DNA from 2 places in the Desulfuribacillus stibiiarsenatis genome. Region 2 is predicted to be linked to the other one. Evidence: a T-box and tRNA genes for the amino acid it is inferred to sense, from the RefSeq annotation. Region 2 holds a T-box; the other holds one or more tRNA genes.

Region 1 (10,660 bases), on a different contig from region 2:
TCGATGGTGTCACGAAACTCTCGAAGATCAAATATCAGACAAAAGAAGAGCAGCAAGCCGAAAACTTGCGCAAAATGTTTATGGCAATGGCTAAAGATATTCGCGTGTTATTAATTAAATTAGCAGACCGCTTAAATAATATACGTACATTAAAACCACTTCCTCCAGAAAAGCAAAAGAGAATTGCACAAGAGACATTAGAGATTTTCGCTCCTCTTGCTCATCGTCTAGGGATATCTACTGTTAAATGGGAATTGGAAGATATTGCGTTCCGATACATTGAACCGTCACAATATTATCGTATAGTCAATTTAATGACACAGAAGCGTAGAGACCGTGAACAATTTATCGATCAGATTAATCTGGAATTAAGAACACGATTAGACCAAATGGAAATATCAGCAGATATCTCTGGAAGACCGAAACACATCTATAGTATTCATCGGAAAATGGTATCGCAGAATAAGCGATTTGATGAGATATATGACCTATTAGCAGTTCGTGTTATTGTGGAGAACATTAAAGATTGCTATGCAGTCTTAGGTGTTGTGCATACCATATGGAAACCGATGCCAGGTCGTTTTAAGGATTACATTGCGATGCCAAAGGTTAATATGTATCAGTCGTTGCATACAACTGTCATAGGTCCTCAAGGTAAGCCGTTTGAGATTCAAATTAGAACTTTAGACATGCATCAAACAGCGGAGCTCGGAATTGCTGCGCACTGGGCGTACAAAGAGAATAAGAAAATTCATAATAATAACTATGAACAAAAGCTTGGCTGGTTTAAAGAGATTCTCGATTGGCAACATGATGTAGGAGATGCCAATGAATTTGTTGAAAACATCAAATATGATTTATACGCAGAAGACGTATTCGTATTTACACCGAAAGGCGATGTTTTCGAATTACCAGCTGGATCTGTGCCAATCGACTTTGCTTATAGGGTTCATACGGACGTTGGGAATTCAACGGTAGGGGCAAAAATAAATGGTCGAATTGTCACATTAGACTACCGTTTGAAAACTGGTGACATTATTGAAATCTTAACATCGAAGCAAAGTTTTGGACCAAGCCGAGATTGGTTGAAAATCGCTCAATCCAGTCAAGCAAAAGCGAAAATTAGAAACTGGTTTAAGAAGCAAAAACGTGATGAGAATATTCAAAAAGGTCGAGAAATGCTCGAAAAAGAGCTGCGCAAGTTAAACTTTGAACCTGGAGATTTTCTCGGACATCAGCAATTGCAGGAAATGATCAAGAAGTTTAATTTCTCTCATGAAAGCGATTTATATGCGGCAATTGGTTACAATGGCATTAGTGCGCACCAAATTGCAATGCGATTAACAGAAAAGCAACGTCATGACCAAGCTAGAGATAATCATCTAACGGCTCTTTTAGAAGCGAAACCTGTCTTAAAGCACAAAAAGAAACAGCCTTTAGGTGTAAGGGTAAAGGGAGTAGATAATTTACTTGTTCGTTTTTCTAAATGCTGTAGCCCTGTTCCAGGTGATGATATTGTTGGATATATAACAAAAGGGCGAGGTGTCTCTGTCCATCGCTTAGACTGTCCAAATGTACAGAATGAAGAAAACGCCCAACGTTTAATTCCTGTAGAATGGGAAAGTGATGTAGAGACCTCCTATACAGTTGAACTAGAAATTACTGGGCTAGATCGTCCACTACTTTTAAATGAGGTTATGCAGGCCGTATCAGAAACAAAAACAGACATTAACGCAGCCTCAGGTAAAGGGGACAGAAATAAGCGAGCCATTATATTACTCACAATCTCTATACGTAACGTAGAACATTTACGTACGATTGTAGAGCGTATCAAAAGGGTACGTGATATTTACACAGTACGTAGGGTAATGCAATAAAATGAAAATATGAAAAGAAAAGAATATGAGGTGACTATATGGTTTGGAATATTCGAACACTGCCGATGGGGCCCGTGGAAGCAAATTGTTATGTTATATATGACGAGCAATCAAAGAATGGATTTATCGTAGACCCTGGTAGTCTTGATATTCATGACATATTGGAAATCATCGAGAGTGAACAGCTGCAAATCCAATATATCCTATTAACACATGGACATTTTGATCATATTTTGGGAATTGATGAATTGCGTAAGGTAATCAATGCGCCAGTGTGTATTCACAAAGATGATCAGATAAAACTCATAAATGCAAAAGAGAACCTCTCTACCTTCATGGGTAGTGGGTATGAATTTAATGCTGCGGAGCGTGTACTAGAAGATCGAGAAATGCTTCCAATCGCGAATATGAATATTGTTGTTTACCATACTCCAGGCCATACGTCAGGAGGAGTATGTTATCACTTGGGAAATTACTTATTTTCTGGAGATACTCTGTTTGCTGGCTCGGTAGGAAGAACTGATTTTCCAGGTGGCTCTATGGATCAACTGATTGATGGAATCCGTAAGCAATTATTAGTTTTACCTGACGATACTGTTGTATATCCAGGTCATAATGAAGATACAACGATAGGTTGGGAAAAAATAAACAATCCGTTTTTAAGATAAAACCATTGATTTAATATTTTATTTATGATACAATTATTTTTGTCGCATTTATATTATAGTGTTGGAGTGTTGGCCGAGTAGGTCGAAGGCGCTCGCCTGCTAAGCGAGTATACGACTACAATCGTATCGAGAGTTCGAATCTCTCACACTCCGCCATGATATTTTTCATACAAGTATTGTAAGTAGTCGCAGTATCTATTGCGAGATAGATATTGAGGAAAGTCCACGCTCGTCTAGGCTGAGACGCTTAGAGTTTGGGTGCCTGGCGAAATCATAAGCCAGGGCAGCATGATATGCTGACGGCGGTGAAATGAACTCACTGAGTTCAAAATAGCCTGAAAGTGCCACAGTGACGAAGTCCTTCTGGCGACAGAAGGAGTGGAACGAGGTAAACCCCACTTGCGAGAAACCTAAATTATGGTAAGGGAGCTATCCAGAGGGAATTCAACTGATGGATGGATTAGATAAAGTCTACCGCGACGTATGATTTATCTAATAGATAGATGGCTACTACTTCTTTTTAAGAAGTACAGAACGTGGCTTACAGCAATACTTGTATACGATGGCTTGGTAGCTCAGTCGGTAGAGCAGTAGACTGAAAATCTACGTGTCGGCGGTTCGATTCCGTCCCAAGCCACCAAATTACATATGCGGATGTGGTGGAATGGCAGACACGCTATCTTGAGGGGGTAGTGCTCTACGAGTGTGCGGGTTCAAATCCCGCCATCCGCACCATTTGGGTCTATAGCTCAGCTGGTTAGAGCGCACGCCTGATAAGCGTGAGGTCGGTGGTTCAAGTCCACTTAGTCCCACCAAAAACAATAAAAGTCTACACTTAGGTGTAGGCTTTTTGCTTTTCATACGTAGAATACTACCATTTAGACATTAATTTACTTATGCTCCTACAAATAAAGTATTATATAAAGTATAGTAAATCAGTAAAAAAACATCCAACAATGTATATAATTTCATAATAATAACTATTGTATATTGTACTGTGCAAAAGTATACTAAAACTATCTAATATAGATAGTTATATAGGTATTTTTAATCATGAGTCTACATTGATAATTATTACTACATCGTAATAAAAGGGAATATATATAGAAAGAAGTGGAGAGTGAAGAAGATGAACTTGTTTAGTAGTATTCGAGGGAAGTTAGGAATCATGGTATTTATTCCAATTATTTTGTTTATTCTTTTTAGTGCACTGTACACGATTCCTAAAAGCAAAGAAGACATGTTTCAAGAAAAGCAATTACAAACTAAGAATATGGTAGAAATTGGAGTTTCATTACTGAACCATTATTATGAAATGCAGACTGCTGGTGAGTTAACAAAGGAAGAAGCTCAAGCAAAGGCAATCGAAGCGATTCGTGCAGTACGTTATGGTGTAGGGCAACAGGATTATTTCTGGATTAATGATTTCCAACCGTATATCATCATGCATCCATTTAGACCTGACTTAGAAGGAACGGATGTGTCGGGTATTAAAGATAAAGAAGGATTATTGTTATTTGTGGAATTTGCGAAAGTAGCGAAAACCCAAGGCGCTGGATACGTTCCGTATTATTGGCAATATTATAGCGACAAAGATAGGGTAGAACCAAAGTTATCGTATGTTTCAACGTTTGAACCTTGGCAATGGGTTATTGGTACAGGTGTATATACGACTGATGTCAATGAAACGGCTGCCGCTCGAAGAAACACTAGTTTGTTATTTGTCATCGCAATCACAATATTTAGTAGTCTTCTGACATTCTTTTATTCGAATAAAGCGTTAATTCAGCCGCTAGAAACAGTTAAGTCACTTGGTACTTTAATGTCTCAAGGAGATTTCACGGCTGAGATACCATCAAAGCTATTAAATCGTAAAGATGAAATCGGTAAATTAGGGCAAGTGTTCTTGCTTATTAAGACTAACTTAACAGAAGTGCTTCTTAAGGTTCAGCAAAGCTCAGAACAAGTGGCCAATGCATCCAATGAACTTTCGGCAAGCGCAGAAGAAACTACACAAGCTACTAATAATATGTCGATTGCTATCCAATCAGTTGCTGATGGGACTGAAAATCAAGTGGTGAGTTCACAAGAAACCTCTAAGGCAATGGAGGAAATGGCGATTGGTGTAGGTCGAGTAGCAGAGACGTCATCAAACATTGCAGATGCTGCTAAGGGTATGCTTGCTCAATCCAATCATGGAAAGTCGTCTGTTTTACAAGCCATTGAAAAAATAGGTGACATTCAAAAAGATTCGCAATCGACTGCTTCAATTATCTCGACATTACACAAAGATTCAGAGAAAATCAGTGATTTTATTAAGATTATTGAAGATATCTCGGGGCAAACGAATCTATTAGCACTGAATGCTGCAATAGAAGCTGCCCGTGCTGGAGAAGCTGGAAGAGGGTTTGCTGTAGTTGCCGATGAAATTCGCAAGCTGGCGGATCAGACTTCTAATTCGACAAAAGAAATCTACAGCTTAGTTGGTACGATTCAAGTAAACACGAATCAAGCAGTATCATCAATTAAGAATAGTGAAACAACAGTCAATCATGGAATTGAAGCGATAGCGAATGTAGAAAAGCTATTTAGCACCATTATGCAATCTGTCCAAAGTATAACGACAGAGATTCAAGATCTTGCCTCTGTAGCTGAGCAGATGTCGGCTGGTTCTGAAGAGGTTAGTGCTTCAACTGCAGAGCTTACTACGATAGCACAAAATTCGGGAGCGAGCATACAAAATATTGCCGCTGTATCGGAAGAACAACTTGCAGCGATGGAAGAAATTTCTAGCTCTGCACAAATGCTTCTAGATATGTCCGAGGATTTAAAAGGCTTAATTTCACGTTTTAAAGTGTAAGGTTAAAGAAAAGGCTATAAATTGTATCCGTAGATACAATTTATAGCCTTTTTCTAACATCTTATTTACGGTCATCATACTCTGTCCTTTGTCATATCTCATATCTCACATTACTCATTAAAGTATTTCAGGACACCTTGAAAAATTCCTTCCGCTACTTTATCCTGAAACGTGCGATTTCTAGATACTAACTCATCATTATAATTACTAAGAAACGCAGCTTCCACTAGAATTGATAGCTGTGGATTTTCTCGTAATACGTAGAAATTCCCTTGTCTAGCGCCTAAATCCTTAAGGCCATTTTTTTGGACAATTTCCTGTTGAACCAATTTCGCTAGTTTCACGTCATTCCCTTTAGCATTATAGTGATACACTATCGTGCCGTTCACTGAAGAGCTATGGTTCGTATTATAATGGACGCTTATAAATGCATCTGCCTTATGTTTCGTTGATAGTGCAACCCGTTGAGGAAGGCTTAGAAATATATCTGTGTTTCTCGTCATAATCACATTCGAACCAGCGGCCTTTAACTTACTTTCTAATAATAAAGAGGTGGACAAACATAATTCCTTTTCTAAAGTCTTAAAATGTGAACCAATAGCCCCTACATCTATGCCACCATGGCCTGGGTCGATTACGATCGTTTTACCTTTTAGCAATCCTGCTATAGAGCGGTTGTTTTCCACATTATCGATACCTACAGCTTGGACTACCCATCCGGCCACAAAACCTTTCTTAGAATCTGCCAACGCAATCTCGAACCAATCCCCGTGAGTATTGATAATAGTAAATGTATCTCCCTGATTAACGCTCATTAGAATGTTGTAGCTAGTTCCTGGACCACTACGGATGTTTATCCCTGTTTTCGGGATGACAACATGAGGAGCTTGGCTAATAGGACTTGATTCTGGAGAACCAGGTTGACTCGTCTGCCCATCTGGTGGAGCAGTAGTACTATCGTTTACCGGTGGATTCTCTTTTTGTTGCTCAGAACTCGTATTAGAGTTGGTATCTGTTTGTTGTGCATATTCAGAAGCAATCCATCCTGTGTGTTGGTTTGTTTTTACTTGATACCATCCATCTTGAATTTTCAATAAATTCACAACTTGTCCTTTTGTCAATTTATCTAAAATCGTCGAAGAAGTGTTCGGTCCTGAACGCAAGTTCAGGATATTAGCAGTGATCGCTACTGAACGACTTACATCTGCTGATGCAGCCTGGGATGGCTTTACTTCTTGGTGTGATGTTACAACTACCCAAGAGGCTACCCAACCAACTGTCTGTGGGTTTAACTGGATCTGAATCCATTCTCCGTTATTCTCAAGAATAGGATAGAACTCCTGTTTTTTAATCGACGTTACGACAGGGAACGATAAGCTAGGTCCGGTCCGAACGTTAATTCCGTTGGACACAGCTTCTACTACCTGAACTTTGACAAGTTGGTTCGATTGTATGGTTTGCTCACTAACTAACCAACTAGCAACCCAGCCGAGTTGGTTATTATGTAATTGAATTTTATACCAGCGATCTTTATCTTCTAAAACCGAAAATTGCTCACCTTTTTTTACGCTATCGATAATTTGAAACTGTGTACCTGGACCTGATCTTACATTTAGTGCATTGACTTCTATAATAATTTGTTTGGTATTCGCATAAGCAATTCCAAATATTGAAACAATAAACGTTACAAGGACAATAATCATTATAATTGACCTTAAGCGATGTGCATTCATGGAAACATCCTCTCAGGTTGTAATTGCAGTCACTTTTCCATTTTACTACATAAGGGGGAATCAGGCTATGCGAATTTCTAAAAAAGATCAACAAATCAGACACCAAATACTAAATATTAACAATATGGAACGTCACGAAAGTACAACTGTTGAGCTTTATATGTATCAGAATCTTGGCCCGGATATTTATTGTACAAAAGCTTTAGTAGAAAGCCTTGTTAGTAAGAAGTAGGAATTTCTAACAATAAATTTCATCATGAGTTATTGACCAGTATATATGTTAAAGGTAGAATAGTGGCGATTAGGAGGGGGACTATGATTTCTGAGATCTTTCTAAATGCAGAAGCCTCAATCGCACAATTACAAATTGAACGTTTATACCACGCAGTATATGGATGCAAACCAACATTTATAGAAGACTCTTATAATCATGCATGTGTTATAAAAATAGAACACTGCGATGAGCGATTAGCATGTCGGTTAACGCATCCTTTAATAACGGTCGTCACGTCTTTTCCAAGTACGGAGTATACAATTCAACAAGTAGTAGCACATACTTTCGTGAAAGCTATTGAAGATTGTCGTATTAACGAATTACCCTGGGGTATATTGACGGGAATTCGCCCTTTAAAATTATATCGTGCTTTAGTTGAGAAAGTGGGATTACGGTTAGCTGAGGAAAAGCTAAGAGATTTCTATTTCGTGAAAGACAACAAAATTCAATTACTTCGAACGATTTATGAGGTACAAGCAAAGGTACTAAATTTCAATACGTCTGATATTGTATGCTTATATATAGGGATTCCCTATTGTCCTTCAAGATGTACATATTGTACCTTCCCAGGATATATCGCAAAATCAGACGCTGAGATTGCTAGCTTCTTTCATGCGATGATGGAAGAGCTACAATTTACTATGGACTGGTTACGCAATCATAACAAGAAAATCCGTTCTGTATATATTGGCGGAGGCACACCAACGGTACTATCTTTACATCAATTAGAGGTATTACTACAAAAATTACAGAGTCAATTACATGATCAATGTATTGAATTTACAATAGAAGCTGGCAGAGCTGACACGATTACAGCAGATACATTAAAGCTTATAAAAAAGTATGGAGTGCATCGAATCAGTATCAATCCTCAGAGCTTTCACGATAAGACTCTTCGAGAAATTGGCCGTAATCATAGTGTAGAAGAAGTACTGCAGGTCTATTCTATGGCTAAAATCGGCATTAATCAAATTAACATGGATTTGATTCTTGGACTTCCGAATGAAACTTTAGAAGACGTGAAAGCAACTTTTAAGGTAATTGATCAGTTGCGTCCTGAATCATTGACAATTCACACCTTAGCACTAAAAACCAAATCTAAATTACTAGAAACGACTGATTCAAAGCAATTCAAGAAAAATGCAATTGCTCAAGAAATGTTAGCATATGCACAAGGATGGGCAAAAGAACAATCATACATACCGTACTATATCTATCGTCAAAAAAATATTGCGTCTAACCTTGAAAATATAGGGTATGCCCTCGAAAATCAGCATTCTATTTATAATATATTAATTATGGAGGAACTTACTTCTATAGTAGGTGTTGGCTGTGGAGCGGTAAGCAAATTAATCGACGCGACTACTGGAGAAATCGTTCGTGTCGCAAATCCAGTGAATCCTGATTACTATGTAAAAAATATTAAAGAAATTATGACAAATAAGGTAACCAAAATGGCTAAAATATTGACAAAGTGTTAATGAAATGTGTATGATAGCGTTTGAAAAGGATAATTGAATATCTGGAGAGCATGAGAAAAAAGTAGCAGACACGGAGTAGTGAAAGAGAGTAGGTGCTAGGCTGAAACACCTATCTACTAATTGGATGTGAAGACAGTTCTTGATAGCTTGCTTGTATGAGCCGTAACCAATACGATACATGGACTAAGGTAGTGTTATATGAAGTTAACACTAGAATTAGGGTGGCACCACGGGTATAAAGCTCTCGTCCCTTGCGTTTAAGGGATTAGTGCTTTTTTTATTGGCATTTTTTGCTCATTTATATGAAGTAATTAAAAATTATTATGCAAGTGCTTGGCTCAGTTCGAGCTAGTAACGAAGTACATAGGAGGTTACGAATTTGATTAATGCACCACGCGGTACCTATGATGTTCTGCCAACCGAAACGAGTAAATGGCAGTATATAGAGGGGAAAATAAGAGATTGGTGTAATCGCTATCAATTTCAAGAGATACGCACACCTATTTTTGAATACACTCAGTTGTTTCAGAGGGGTGTCGGTGACACTACAGATATTGTACAAAAAGAAATGTATACATTTACAATCCATGAAGATAGTCTAACATTGCGTCCAGAAGGGACGGCATCAACAGTACGAGCAGTAATCAAGCACAAATTATATGCACAGCCGCAGCCATTAAAGCTGTACTATATGGGGCCGATGTTCCGCTATGAAAGACCACAAGCAGGTAGAAACCGTCAATTTACGCAATTTGGTCTGGAAGTCTTGGGAACAGAGCATCCTAGTATCGATGCAGAAGTCATTGTGTTTGCCTATCAACTCTTCTCAGACTTAGGACTTAAGAATCTTAAACTAGATATTAATAGTGTTGGATGTCCGAAATGTAGAAAAGATCACAAAGAAAAAATGATGCAGTCTTTATCTTTAATAAGACAAGACCTTTGTAAGGATTGTGATACAAGGTTTGAAAAAAATCCACTACGGATTTTAGACTGCAAAAACGAGACTTGTAAAGAATTAACGAAGGATGCTCCTATGTTAATTAATCACCTCTGTGAAGATTGTAACGATCACTATTCAAAAGTGAAAACGTATTTGCAAGCACTACAAATTCCATTTAATGAAAACCCGAGGCTCGTGCGTGGACTCGATTATTATACGCAAACAGCCTTTGAAATTATGGAAGATAGCATAGGGGCTATGAGTACCATATGTGGTGGCGGAAGATATAATGGCTTAGTTGAGCAATTAGGTGGTCCAGCAACACCTGGCATAGGTTTCGCCATCGGACTTGAGAGACTGTTATTGGCGATGGAAGCGCAAAAAGTTGAAATTCCAACAATGAACCATACAGATGTGTACGCTGTTTCTTTGGGACAAGATGCTGACGTGATTTGTAGTCAATGGGTTTTTGAACTTCGTAACAAGGGACTCAGTATTGAAAAAGACTATTTAAGTCGGAGTATGAAAGCTCAGTTAAAAGCAGCGGATCGATTAAAAGCAAAGCATGTAATTATCGTTGGGGAGACAGAACTAGAAACACGCGTAGCGATTATCAGAAATATGGAGACAAGTGAGCAACAAAGCATTCCATTTGAAAAAGTTGTAGATTATATTCTAGGAGGAATTCAATAATGTCAGTGCAATTACATCGCACACATCAATGTGGCAAGTTAACAGAGCAACAAATCGGAGAAACTGTAGTGCTGAATGGGTGGATTAGCAAACGTAGAGATTTAGGTGGACTTATTTTTGCAGACGTAAGA
Region 2 (10,660 bases):
AGCTCTTGTATTATGCAAAAAAATATATATAATAATTATATTACTGAATTTGCAATTCGATTTATAATATTAATAATGAGTCGCTGATGAGGATATGTTCTTATGATTAGACTTCCAGAGAGGATAAGCCTAGGCTGAAAGCTTATCTATGTGCTGACATGAGAATACCGCCTCTGAGATCTTAAGGAATTCAACTTAAGCGTTTAATCCACGTTATTCGATTACAATGAGTATACGACGTTGAAGGATTGTTGTATTGAATTTGGGTGGAACCACGAACATTTCGTCCCTTTTTAGGGAGAAGTGTTTTTTTGCGTTTTGTATTGTAATAAGTATTTATACTAAAGGAGGCTCCATAATGATTAAGATTACTTTAAAAGACGGAACGATTAGAGAATTTCAGCAAGGAATGACAATTAAGGAGATTGCAGGGGAAATCAGCCCAGGTCTAAAAAAGAAAGCAATCGCAGGTAAGTTGAATGGGAAAAATGTAGACTTGAATACTGAAGTGCAAGCGGATTCTGAGTTAGAAATCATTGTATTAGACTCAGAAGAAGGTTTGAAGATTTACCGTCATAGTGCAGCGCACATTTTAGCGCAAGCAGTGAAAAGATTATATCCTACAGCGAAATTCGGAATTGGACCAGATATCGAAAATGGGTTTTATTATGACATATCTCTTGAAACTCCAGTGAGCATTGAAGAGTTGCCGAAAATCGAGCAGGAGATCAATCGTGTTATTAAAGAAGACCACAAAATTTCAAGAGAAGTATTAACTCGTGAAGAAGCATTGAAGCGTTTTGCTGCAGCAGGCGAATATATGAAGGAAGAGCTGATTTCTGGGTTAGCAGATGACGTGGAAATTTCTATTTACCATCAAGGAGAATTCACTGACCTATGTTCAGGTCCGCATTTAGAGTCAACCGGGAAACTAAAGAATATTAAGCTATTAAGTGTTGCCGGAGCATATTGGAGAGGGAATTCCGACAATGAAATGCTAACTCGTATTTATGGAGTTGCCTTCCCGAAGAAAGAAGACTTAGACGAATACTTATTGTTCCTAGAAGAAGCAAAGAAGCGTGATCATCGTAAACTAGGTCGTGAACTTGATTTGTTTAGCTTTTCTGATGACGCGCCTGGAATGCCATTATACCACCCGAAGGGGATGGTGTTGAGAAACCAATTAGAGTCTTTCTGGAGAGATGAACACCGTAAAGCTGGATACCAAGAGATTAAGACACCAATTATACTAAATAGACGATTATGGGAGCAATCGGGTCACTGGCATCATTATGGTGAGAATATGTATTTTACAAAGGTAGACGATATAGATTTTGCTGTGAAGCCGATGAACTGCCCTGGTGCGATGATGATTTATAAGTCTCACCTAAGAAGTTACCGCGATCTTCCAATCCGCTTGGCTGAATTAGGTCTAGTACATCGCCATGAACTTTCAGGTGCACTCAATGGATTGTTACGCGTTCGTAGCTTTACGCAAGATGATGCGCACTTATTCGTTTTGCCAGATCAAATTGAGGAAGAAATCAGTGGCGTGATTTCATTGGTTGACCGTTTCTATAAAGTCTTTGGCTTTGAGTATGAGGTAGAACTTTCCACAAGACCTGAAAAGTCAATGGGTTCTGATGAGCTATGGGAACGCGCTACAACTGCGTTGGTAAATGTACTACAAGCCCGTGGTATGAATTATAAGGTGAATGAAGGGGACGGAGCATTCTATGGTCCAAAGATCGATTTCAAGGTTAAAGATTGTCTGAAACGTACTTGGCAGTGCGGGACTATTCAATTAGATTTCCAAATGCCTGAAAAATTTGATTTGAACTATATCGGGGATGATAATCAGAAACACCGTCCAGTAATGCTACACAGAGTAGTGTATGGATCTATGGAGCGCTTTACTGCACTACTGATTGAACATTTCGCTGGTGCGTTACCGATTTGGTTATCGCCTGAGCAAGTTAGAATTATTCCGGTTTCATCTGTTCATAACGAATATGCGAAGCAGGTGGAGCAACAATTATTCGCGAAAGATATCCGTGTTACAACGGATGATCGTAATGAGAAACTAGGATTTAAGATTCGTGAAGGTCAAATGGAAAAGGTTCCATACATTTTAGTTGTAGGCGATAAAGAAGTGGAAAATGGCGGCGTGTCTGTTCGTTTCCGTGGAGATGATCTTGGTTTCCAAATGGTAAATGGCTTTTTAGATAAGGTATTACTTGAAGTCGTAGAGTATAAATAAATTGCAGAGTTTTCAGTAAAAGTGAAAATATATGCTTGACAAACATCTTGTGAATTTGATATAGTAGCAAAAGTGACAAGAAGGAGCATCCGCTTCTCACCTAGTTGACTAACGTTGACGGGTACGACGATTAACCGACTGAGTGTAATATACCTATGGTTAGAGTTAATGCGGATGATTTATTCATCCGCATTTTTTGTTGCTTTCAATGCCAAGTATGTTGTCGACATAAGGTGTTATTGAATTGTCATCAGGAGGTGTAAATTATTAGTAAAGATTTGTTAATCAATGAAGGTATTAAAGCAAGAGAAGTGCGTCTGATTGATGCAGAAGGTGAACAGTTAGGAATTGTTCCACTGAAGGAAGCGTTACAGCTTGCTACTGATCGAAATTTAGATTTGGTGAATGTTGCCCCTACGGCTAACCCACCAGTTTGCAAAATCATGGATTATGGTAAATTCCATTATGAGCAAACAAAGAAAGAAAAGGAAGCACGTAAGAACCAAAAGATTATCAGCATAAAAGAAGTGCGTCTAAGTACGAATATCGAAGAAAACGATTTTCAGACGAAATTACGCAGCGTACGCAAGTTTTTGGAAAAAGGCGATAAAGTGAAAGCTACCATACGTTTCCGTGGGCGCCAAATTGCTCACAGCGAACTAGGTAGAGATGTCTTAATGAAGTTATACGAAAACGTGAAAGACATTGCTACCATGGAAAGAACTCCAAAAATGGAAGGTCGCAGTATGTTGATGATTTTGAACCCATCAAACGAGAAATAGTATCATGAGTCATAAGTAACAGGAGGATATGAATATGCCTAAAATGAAAACTCATCGCGGCTTAGCCAAGCGTCTAAAAAGAACTGGAACAGGCAAGCTTAAGCGTAGCCACGCTTATACAAGTCACTTGTTTGCAAACAAGAAACAAGATCAAAAGCGTAAGCTTCGTAAAAGTGCTACGGTTTCTAAAGGTGACCAAAAGCGCATTGCTCAATTAGTAACATATCTATAAGAATAATGGAATAAGTAGGAGGTTTTGTCATGCCAAGAGTCAAAAATGGCTATACATCTCGTAGAAGACGTAAAAAAGTATTAAAGTTAGCTCGTGGTTATTTCGGGTCTAAACATTCTTTATATAGAACAGCAAAACAACAGGTAATGAAATCATTAATGTACGCTTACCGTGACCGCCGTCAAAAGAAGCGTGATTTCCGTAAATTATGGATCACTCGTATTAACGCGGCTGCTCGCATCAATGGTTTAAGCTACAGCAATTTAATCCACGGATTAAAGGTTGCTGGTGTTGATATCAACCGTAAAATGTTAGCTGACTTAGCAGTAAACGATAAGACTGGTTTTGCTCAATTAGCTACTGTAGCGAAAGAGAAACTAAATGCTTAATTTATAGGATAGGCCCTACTGAAAAGTAGGGCTTTTACTATTTATGGTTAGCATTGCATTCTTCACTACTTTTCGTTATCATGAAAACTATAGTAGAGATAGGTTAAATCATGGGAAGAGGTGCAATGTAATGTTGTTAGTAAGAGATTTTCGTAACACACCTGCAGTAACTGTAGAGCCGTCAGCTACATTAAAAGAATGCCTAGATATTATGGAAGAGAGAAAGTTCCGTCATTTATTAATCACCGAAAATGGAGCTCTCAGAGGAATTGTTGTTAGAAAAGATATAGAAGCAGCATTGCGTCAACCTTCTCGCTACCCTGAAACTCCCGTTGATTGGATAATGTCAAAAGATTTGGTAACAGTTGAAGATAGTGCTACACTATTAGAGGCTTTAAAGTTAATGGAGCAGTACAAATACAGTGGCTTACCCGTGGTTGAAGGAGATGTCGTAAAAGGTATGTTTACTGAGACTGATGTCGTTAAAGCATTGATTTCGATTTTGGAGAAAGAACAAGCATAAAGAAAACTTAGTTCAGATGGAGTTTTTATTCCATCTGAACTTTAGTTGCACTTATTTCGAAGCTTGGCGGCACTTATCTCCCACTTTCACCTCAGGTACGTAATGGTTCCAACTATTTTTAAAATAGAAGAACCATTCTGTAGAAGTGGGAGTATTAGTAACACCGCTGAGATAAGTAATCATAATGGAGTGAATTTCATTGAAACAATTTGCAGTCCTTGGTCTAGGACGATTTGGCAGTAGTATAGCAAAAACTTTATATGATATGGGTCATGAAGTACTTGCAATTGATAATAGCGAAGAGAAAGTGCAAGCAATTGCTAACATGGTAACACAAGCCGTTCAGGCAGATTCAACGGATGAGAAATCTTTAAAGGCGTTGGGGATTCGTAACTTTCCGTGTGTAGTAATTGCCATTGGGCAAGATATTCAAGCAAGTATCATGGCAACATTGATTGTGAAGGAAATGGGTGTTGAGCACATTGTTGTGAAGGCCCAAAACCCATTACATGGGAAAGTACTCGAAAAGATTGGCGCCCATCGTATCGTATATCCTGAGCGTGATATGGGATATCGTGTTGCCCATAACTTACTATCGCCTAATATTCTAGACTATATCGAACTGTCGCCAGATTATAGTATTCTGGAGTTTGTTGCTACGAGTTCGATGATTGGGAAAACGATTAAAGATCTGAATATTCGTGCTGAATTTGGAATTAATATTATGGCAATTAAGTCAGAAAAGGACGCTATCAATGTTGCCCCAAGGGCTGAGGATCTTATACACGAAGATGATGTGTTAGTAGTCGTTGGTCATAATGATGATTTGCGTGAGTTTGAAGGAAAAATGGCTGAATGAGCGAGTACCCAGTAATACAATCACAAGATAACGCAAAAATTAAAAAACTTAAAAAGCTACATCAAAAGAAATACAGAGAAGAATTCGGTGCATTTATTATCGATGGAGAAAAGCTCCTAGAGGAAGCATTGTGTAACAATTTACAGTCGCAGAAGTATTCTGTAAAAGAGATATACATCAGCGAGTCATTTGTCTTTGAAAGGCTCAATGAAGATATGATTGGCGACAAACCTGTATATCAAGTAGAGGATAAGTTATTTTCTCAAATATCGACTGTCAAATCGCCTAAGGGGTGCCTTGCAGTTGTAGAGAAACACGAATCAATGCAAGGGTATGATTGGATACTTAATAGTGATCAAGCTGCGCAATTAATCATCATACTCGATCAAGTGCAAGATCCAGGAAATGTTGGTACAATAATTCGCATTGCCGATGCGGTGGGAGCTAAGGCTGTGATATTAGGTGCTGGTTGTGCGGACCCATACAATGAAAAGACAATTCGAGCAGCAATGGGTAGTATCTTTCATGTACCTGTTATCGAAGAGGATTTACATACTGCTATTCAACAACTCAAGGAAGTGGGTTTTCACTTTATTGGTGCCGACATTGTAGGGGATTCATATGATACTATTGATACGCTTCCCGAAAAGGTTGCTTTAGTTATGGGTAGCGAAGGGAATGGGATTTCAGAAGAGATTCGATCATTGATCGATTCGTTTATTACCATCCCGATGCCTGGGAAGGCAGAATCCTTGAACGTATCGGTAGCTACTGGAATTATAGCATTTGATCTCATTCGGCGATGGGGACTTGCAAAAGCGTGATTCGCCATGTATAATAATGTTCAAACTTTATGAATTTCATATAAAAATGTAATGCAGGAGCGAGTAAGTGTTAGTGTGCTTTAAACAGGAAGAGCCATATTGACTGAGAGTGGCTTTAAGACCTAATACCGAAGTTCCCTCCGAAGACTACTATCCGGAAAACAGTACGGATAGTCGGCCCTATGCCGTTATTGATAATGAAGTGGTAAACAAGAGTGTTTGTTTTTCTATGTTTACAATTAGGGTGGTAACGCGAACCTTCGTCCCTTTTTTGGGATGAAGGTTTTTATTGTTTACTTAAATCTGAAATATCTGTAAATTTATGCAAATTTATAATAAGTGAGGTGAATTATACCTGATTCCAGGTATAAAAGTATGCGCGATAAAATGATGGAGTTAAAGAATGCAACGTTAGAAGCATTAGAGAAGCTAGCTGACCAGAAAGATCTTCAAGACTTAAAAGTACGTATTCTAGGGAAAAAAGGCGAATTAACAGCTATTCTTCGTAATATGGGTCAGCTTTCTGCGGAAGAGCGTCCTCTGATTGGTCAGATTGCGAACGAAGTACGAGAGTTATTAGAAGAGCAAATTTCAAAAAAAGCATCTGAAATTGTTCAAAAAGAGCAAGAAAAGCAGTTAGCAAAAGAAAATATTGACGTAACGTTGCCAGGCAGACCTGTGATCACAGGAAGTCAACATCCGTTGACGCTAGTGGCGAAGGAAATTGAAGATATTTTCCTAGGGTTAGGGTATGAAGTAGCTGAAGGTCCTGAGGTTGAAAAAGATTATTATAACTTTGAAGCTCTAAACCTGCCGAAAAATCATCCGGCTCGGGACATGCAAGACTCTTTCTATATTACTGAGGAATTCCTGATGCGAACGCATACTTCTCCAGTTCAAGTGCGCACGATGGAACGCATGAAATCAGAAGTACCTGTAAAAATCATATGTCCTGGTAGAGTGTATCGCCGTGACGATGATGATGCTACACACTCGCATGTGTTTATGCAAGCGGAAGGTCTTGTGATCGATAAGCATATTCGAATGAGCGATTTAAAAGGTACACTTTTAACATTTGCTAGACAAATGTTTGGAGAGCACCAACAGATTCGTCTGCGTCCAAGTTTCTTCCCTTTCACAGAACCAAGTGCAGAAGTCGATGTATCCTGTATCATTTGTGAAGGTAAAGGATGCCGTGTTTGTAAACAAACAGGCTGGCTTGAGATCTTAGGTTCAGGTATGGTACATCCGAAGGTTTTAGAAATGTCAGGATATGATCCTGAAATCTATAGCGGTTTTGCTTTTGGGATGGGCATTGAAAGAATTGCGATGCTGAAATATGGCATTGAGGACATCCGTCAATTCTATATGAATGACACTCGTTTCTTACGTCAATTTCAGAAAAAGGCTTAGGAGGTAAATTCATGAAGGTTTCATATAAATGGTTAAACGAGTGGATTGATTTATCAGATATCACACCAGAAATCCTTGCGGATCGTCTTACGAACGCTGGAATTGAAGTAGATGCGATAGAACGCTTAGATAAAGGTGTAAGTAATGTTGTTGTTGGGCACGTGTTAGAGGTTGTACAACATCCCGATGCAGATAAGCTACGAGTCTGTACAGTAGATGTAGGGGAAACGGAAACATTGCAAATTGTTTGCGGAGCAGCGAATGTTGCACCAGGTCAGTTAGTACCTGTTGCAAAGGTTGGAGCAGTGTTGCCAGGCGATTTCAAAATTAAACGTTCGAAATTACGTGGAGTCGAGTCCCAAGGAATGATTTGTTCTGGAAAAGAACTTGGTCTAGAGAACAAGTATATTCCGAAAGAACTACAAGAAGGAATCTACGTATTCCCAGAACAGTATGCTGTAGGGACAGACGTAAAGACAATTTTTAATTTAGATGATGTGGTGTTGGAATTAGATTTAACTCCTAATCGCTCGGATTGCTTGAGTATTCGCGGTGTAGCTTATGAGATGGGTGCGCTATTTAGTCGCCCTGTCAATGTACCCGCAATATCTTTAGTAGAAAGTGACAATTCCATCGATGGATTGATGAAACTTGATGTTCAAGATCAAGAATTATGTCCACGTTATGCATGTCGTGTGATTGAGGATGTAAAAATTGCACCATCACCGATGTGGCTTCGTAACAAGCTCCAAGCTGCAGGAATACGTTCGATTAATAACATTGTAGATATTACGAATTTAATCTTAATTGAGTATGGTCAACCGTTACACGCGTTTGACTATGATAAGGTAATTGGTAAGACTATTATTGTTCGTCGTGCGAATGAAGGAGAAATAATTAAAACTTTAGATGAAACTGAGCGCACATTACAATCCAATATGGTCGTGATTGCAGACCAGCAGGAAGCTGTTGCGATTGCAGGTGTAATGGGTGGATTTACATCGGAAGTATCCGATTCAACGGTCAATATATTATTGGAATCCGCTCACTTTAATCCAAACAGTATAAGAAAGACAGCGACTAGTATAGGGCTACGTACAGAAGCGAGTGTTCGTTTCGAAAAGGGTACCGATCCAAATATTGTCATTGATGCTATGAATCGAGCTGCCATGTTAATTGCTGAACTTGGTGGTGGCAGAGTTGCTAAAGGCCATATCGATTCCAATGCTGATGTGAGTGAGGGTAAGGAAATTATCATCACTGCTGACAGAATTAACCGTCGACTGGGTACAGATATAGCGCAGGCCGATATGGTACAGTACTTCGAAAGATTACATTTCACAGTTACAAACCGTGGTGAAGAGTTACTTGTGAAAGTTCCTACTCGTCGTCGCGATATTACGATTGCAGACGATTTATCGGAAGAGGTTGCTAGACTATTTGGCTACAAGAATATTCCGACTACGCTACCGATTGGTCAATCGACACAAGGAAAATTAACAATTGAGCAAAAAGGGAGAAGAAGGGTTCGAGAAACGTTGCTTTCTGCTTCTTGGGATGAGGCAGTTTCTTACTCGTTCATTAACCCTGTAAAAGTAACAGAACTTGAGTTACTTGATGAGAAATATCAGCAGATGATTCCACTAAAGATGCCAATGTCGGAAGAGCGTAGTCATTTACGTACGACGATGCTACCATCTATGTTAGAATTAGCCGCTTACAACTATAGTCATAAGAATGACGCGGTAAGATTATTCGAACTAGGTAAGATTTTCATGCCGAAGGAGCTACCATTGCAGCAGCTTCCTACGGAAAAGGTTATTATTGCTGGGATTGCTTATGGGGACGCCACACCAAATCATTGGTCGCATAAGCCGCAGGCAATTGATTACTACTATGTAAAAGGTGTCGTTGAGTTTCTCGTTAGCCAGTTTGGAATCTCGTTATTTGATGTGACATTCCAGGCGACTGACCTTCCAGCGATGCATGCTGGACAGACAGCCTCTATACAAATTGGTGGTAAAGAGTTAGGATACATTGGCCAGATACATCCGAAGGTTCAGGCACAATATGACCTGCCAAAAACTTTTTATTTTGAACTCGATTATGAGTTGATGCTGGAGCTTTCTAGCTTGAAAATTCAATATCAGTCACTACCACGTTACCCATCCATTAAGAGAGATTTAGCGATTGTAGTCGACAAAGATAAGGCATCATTTGAAATTATGAAATCAGTGAAACAGTATGCGGGAGCGCTATTGGTAGATCTGCAATTGTTTGATGTGTATGATGGAAAAGGTGTCGGAGAAGGAAAGAAGAGCCTAGCATTCTCATTGACTTTTAGAAATCCTGAGAAGACTTTGACGGATGAAGAGATACAACAAGTCACCCAAAAAATAATCTCTGGAGTTCAACAAGATTGGAATGCGGAACTACGTAGTTAGTATTGTTATACAGCTTCTTGCAGGGATTTTGTAATCAATCTAGAATTTAGAATATAGAGTCTAGAATTTAGAATTAAGAATTCATTAAAATCAATGATTATTCTTACTATAAGAAGAAATCGCGTATGAGGAGGGAATAATGATTGTCTGATAAGAATAAAATTACCATCGAGATATTTGGTCAGCACTATACTTTGAAAGGATCTGCTTCATCGAACCATATGCGTCTTGTAGCAGGATATGTTGACGATAAAATGAACCAGTTAGCAGAAGCAAACCCTCGATTAGATGCGAAAAAGGTTGCCGTATTAACAGCAGTCAATATCACGGACGAATACTTTAAACTTAAGGAAGAATACGAAGAATTATTAAGAATCATCGAGAAACAATAGAAAAGTCATTCGAGGTGGACCGATGAGTGTTTTAGATGGGATTATTCTCTTATTAATAGTAGTTAGCCTTATCCGTGGCTATAGTAGGGGATTTGTACTTCAGTTTATCAGCTTAATTAGCGTGATTGCGTCATTTATTATTGCATATAAATACCACCCGGAAGTGGCAGCAATCATAGCGCCTTACTTTCAACTGAAAGAGATTGATGAATTATTAGCACTACCCATTCCTATTAATCTTTCGATTAATAATACGATAGCAAGTGCAGCAGCGTTTGCTTTATTGTTTTTTGCAATTCGGATTGCATTGTTGCTTGTCGGTAGGACACTGGACATGTTTACAAAACTACCGTTAATTAATAGCGTCAACCGAATTTTAGGTCTGTTACTAAGCTTTGCAGAAACTATGATTATACTGATCATAATCATCAATATAGCATCGTTTCTACCGATAGTAACGATACAAAACGGATTGGCTCAGTCGCAAATCGGACAGTATCTTTTAACAGATTTTGGATTTGTTCGTGACAAAATTATCCGTG

What was found. The T-box of region 2 lies ahead of pheS (phenylalanine--tRNA ligase subunit alpha). A T-box ahead of a tRNA ligase gene usually reads a tRNA of that ligase, here a tRNA-Phe.
Region 1: it has a tRNA-Phe gene. The T-box ahead of pheS (phenylalanine--tRNA ligase subunit alpha) is inferred to sense a tRNA for this amino acid. The anticodon was not compared.

Annotation. Positions count from the first base shown of each region.
Region 1 covers NZ_MJAT01000037.1:56,999-67,658, forward strand. Annotated here, with positions in the region: gene BHU72_RS12685 (RelA/SpoT family protein) at 1-1,877, shown strand, start outside; gene BHU72_RS12690 (MBL fold metallo-hydrolase) at 1,916-2,545, shown strand; tRNA gene BHU72_RS12695 (tRNA-Ser) at 2,609-2,701, shown strand; RNA gene rnpB (RNase P RNA component class B) at 2,720-3,094, shown strand; tRNA gene BHU72_RS12705 (tRNA-Phe) at 3,110-3,185, shown strand; tRNA gene BHU72_RS12710 (tRNA-Leu) at 3,196-3,280, shown strand; tRNA gene BHU72_RS12715 (tRNA-Ile) at 3,284-3,360, shown strand; gene BHU72_RS12720 (methyl-accepting chemotaxis protein) at 3,675-5,405, shown strand; gene BHU72_RS12725 (N-acetylmuramoyl-L-alanine amidase family protein) at 5,516-7,138, opposite strand; gene BHU72_RS15935 (hypothetical protein) at 7,206-7,370, shown strand; gene hemZ (coproporphyrinogen dehydrogenase HemZ) at 7,454-8,893, shown strand; gene hisS (histidine--tRNA ligase) at 9,273-10,529, shown strand; gene aspS (aspartate--tRNA ligase) at 10,529-10,660, shown strand, end outside.
Region 2 covers NZ_MJAT01000038.1:51,542-62,201, reverse strand. Annotated here, with positions in the region: gene thrS (threonine--tRNA ligase) at 359-2,260, shown strand; ribosomal protein L20 leader region at 2,332-2,465, shown strand; gene infC (translation initiation factor IF-3) at 2,524-3,042, shown strand; gene rpmI (50S ribosomal protein L35) at 3,077-3,274, shown strand; gene rplT (50S ribosomal protein L20) at 3,304-3,663, shown strand; gene BHU72_RS13460 (CBS domain-containing protein) at 3,707-4,186, shown strand; gene BHU72_RS13455 (potassium channel family protein) at 4,380-5,045, shown strand; gene BHU72_RS13450 (TrmH family RNA methyltransferase) at 5,042-5,869, shown strand; T-box leader at 5,912-6,140, shown strand; gene pheS (phenylalanine--tRNA ligase subunit alpha) at 6,245-7,282, shown strand; gene pheT (phenylalanine--tRNA ligase subunit beta) at 7,294-9,726, shown strand; gene zapA (cell division protein ZapA) at 9,870-10,118, shown strand; gene BHU72_RS13430 (CvpA family protein) at 10,141-10,660, shown strand, end outside.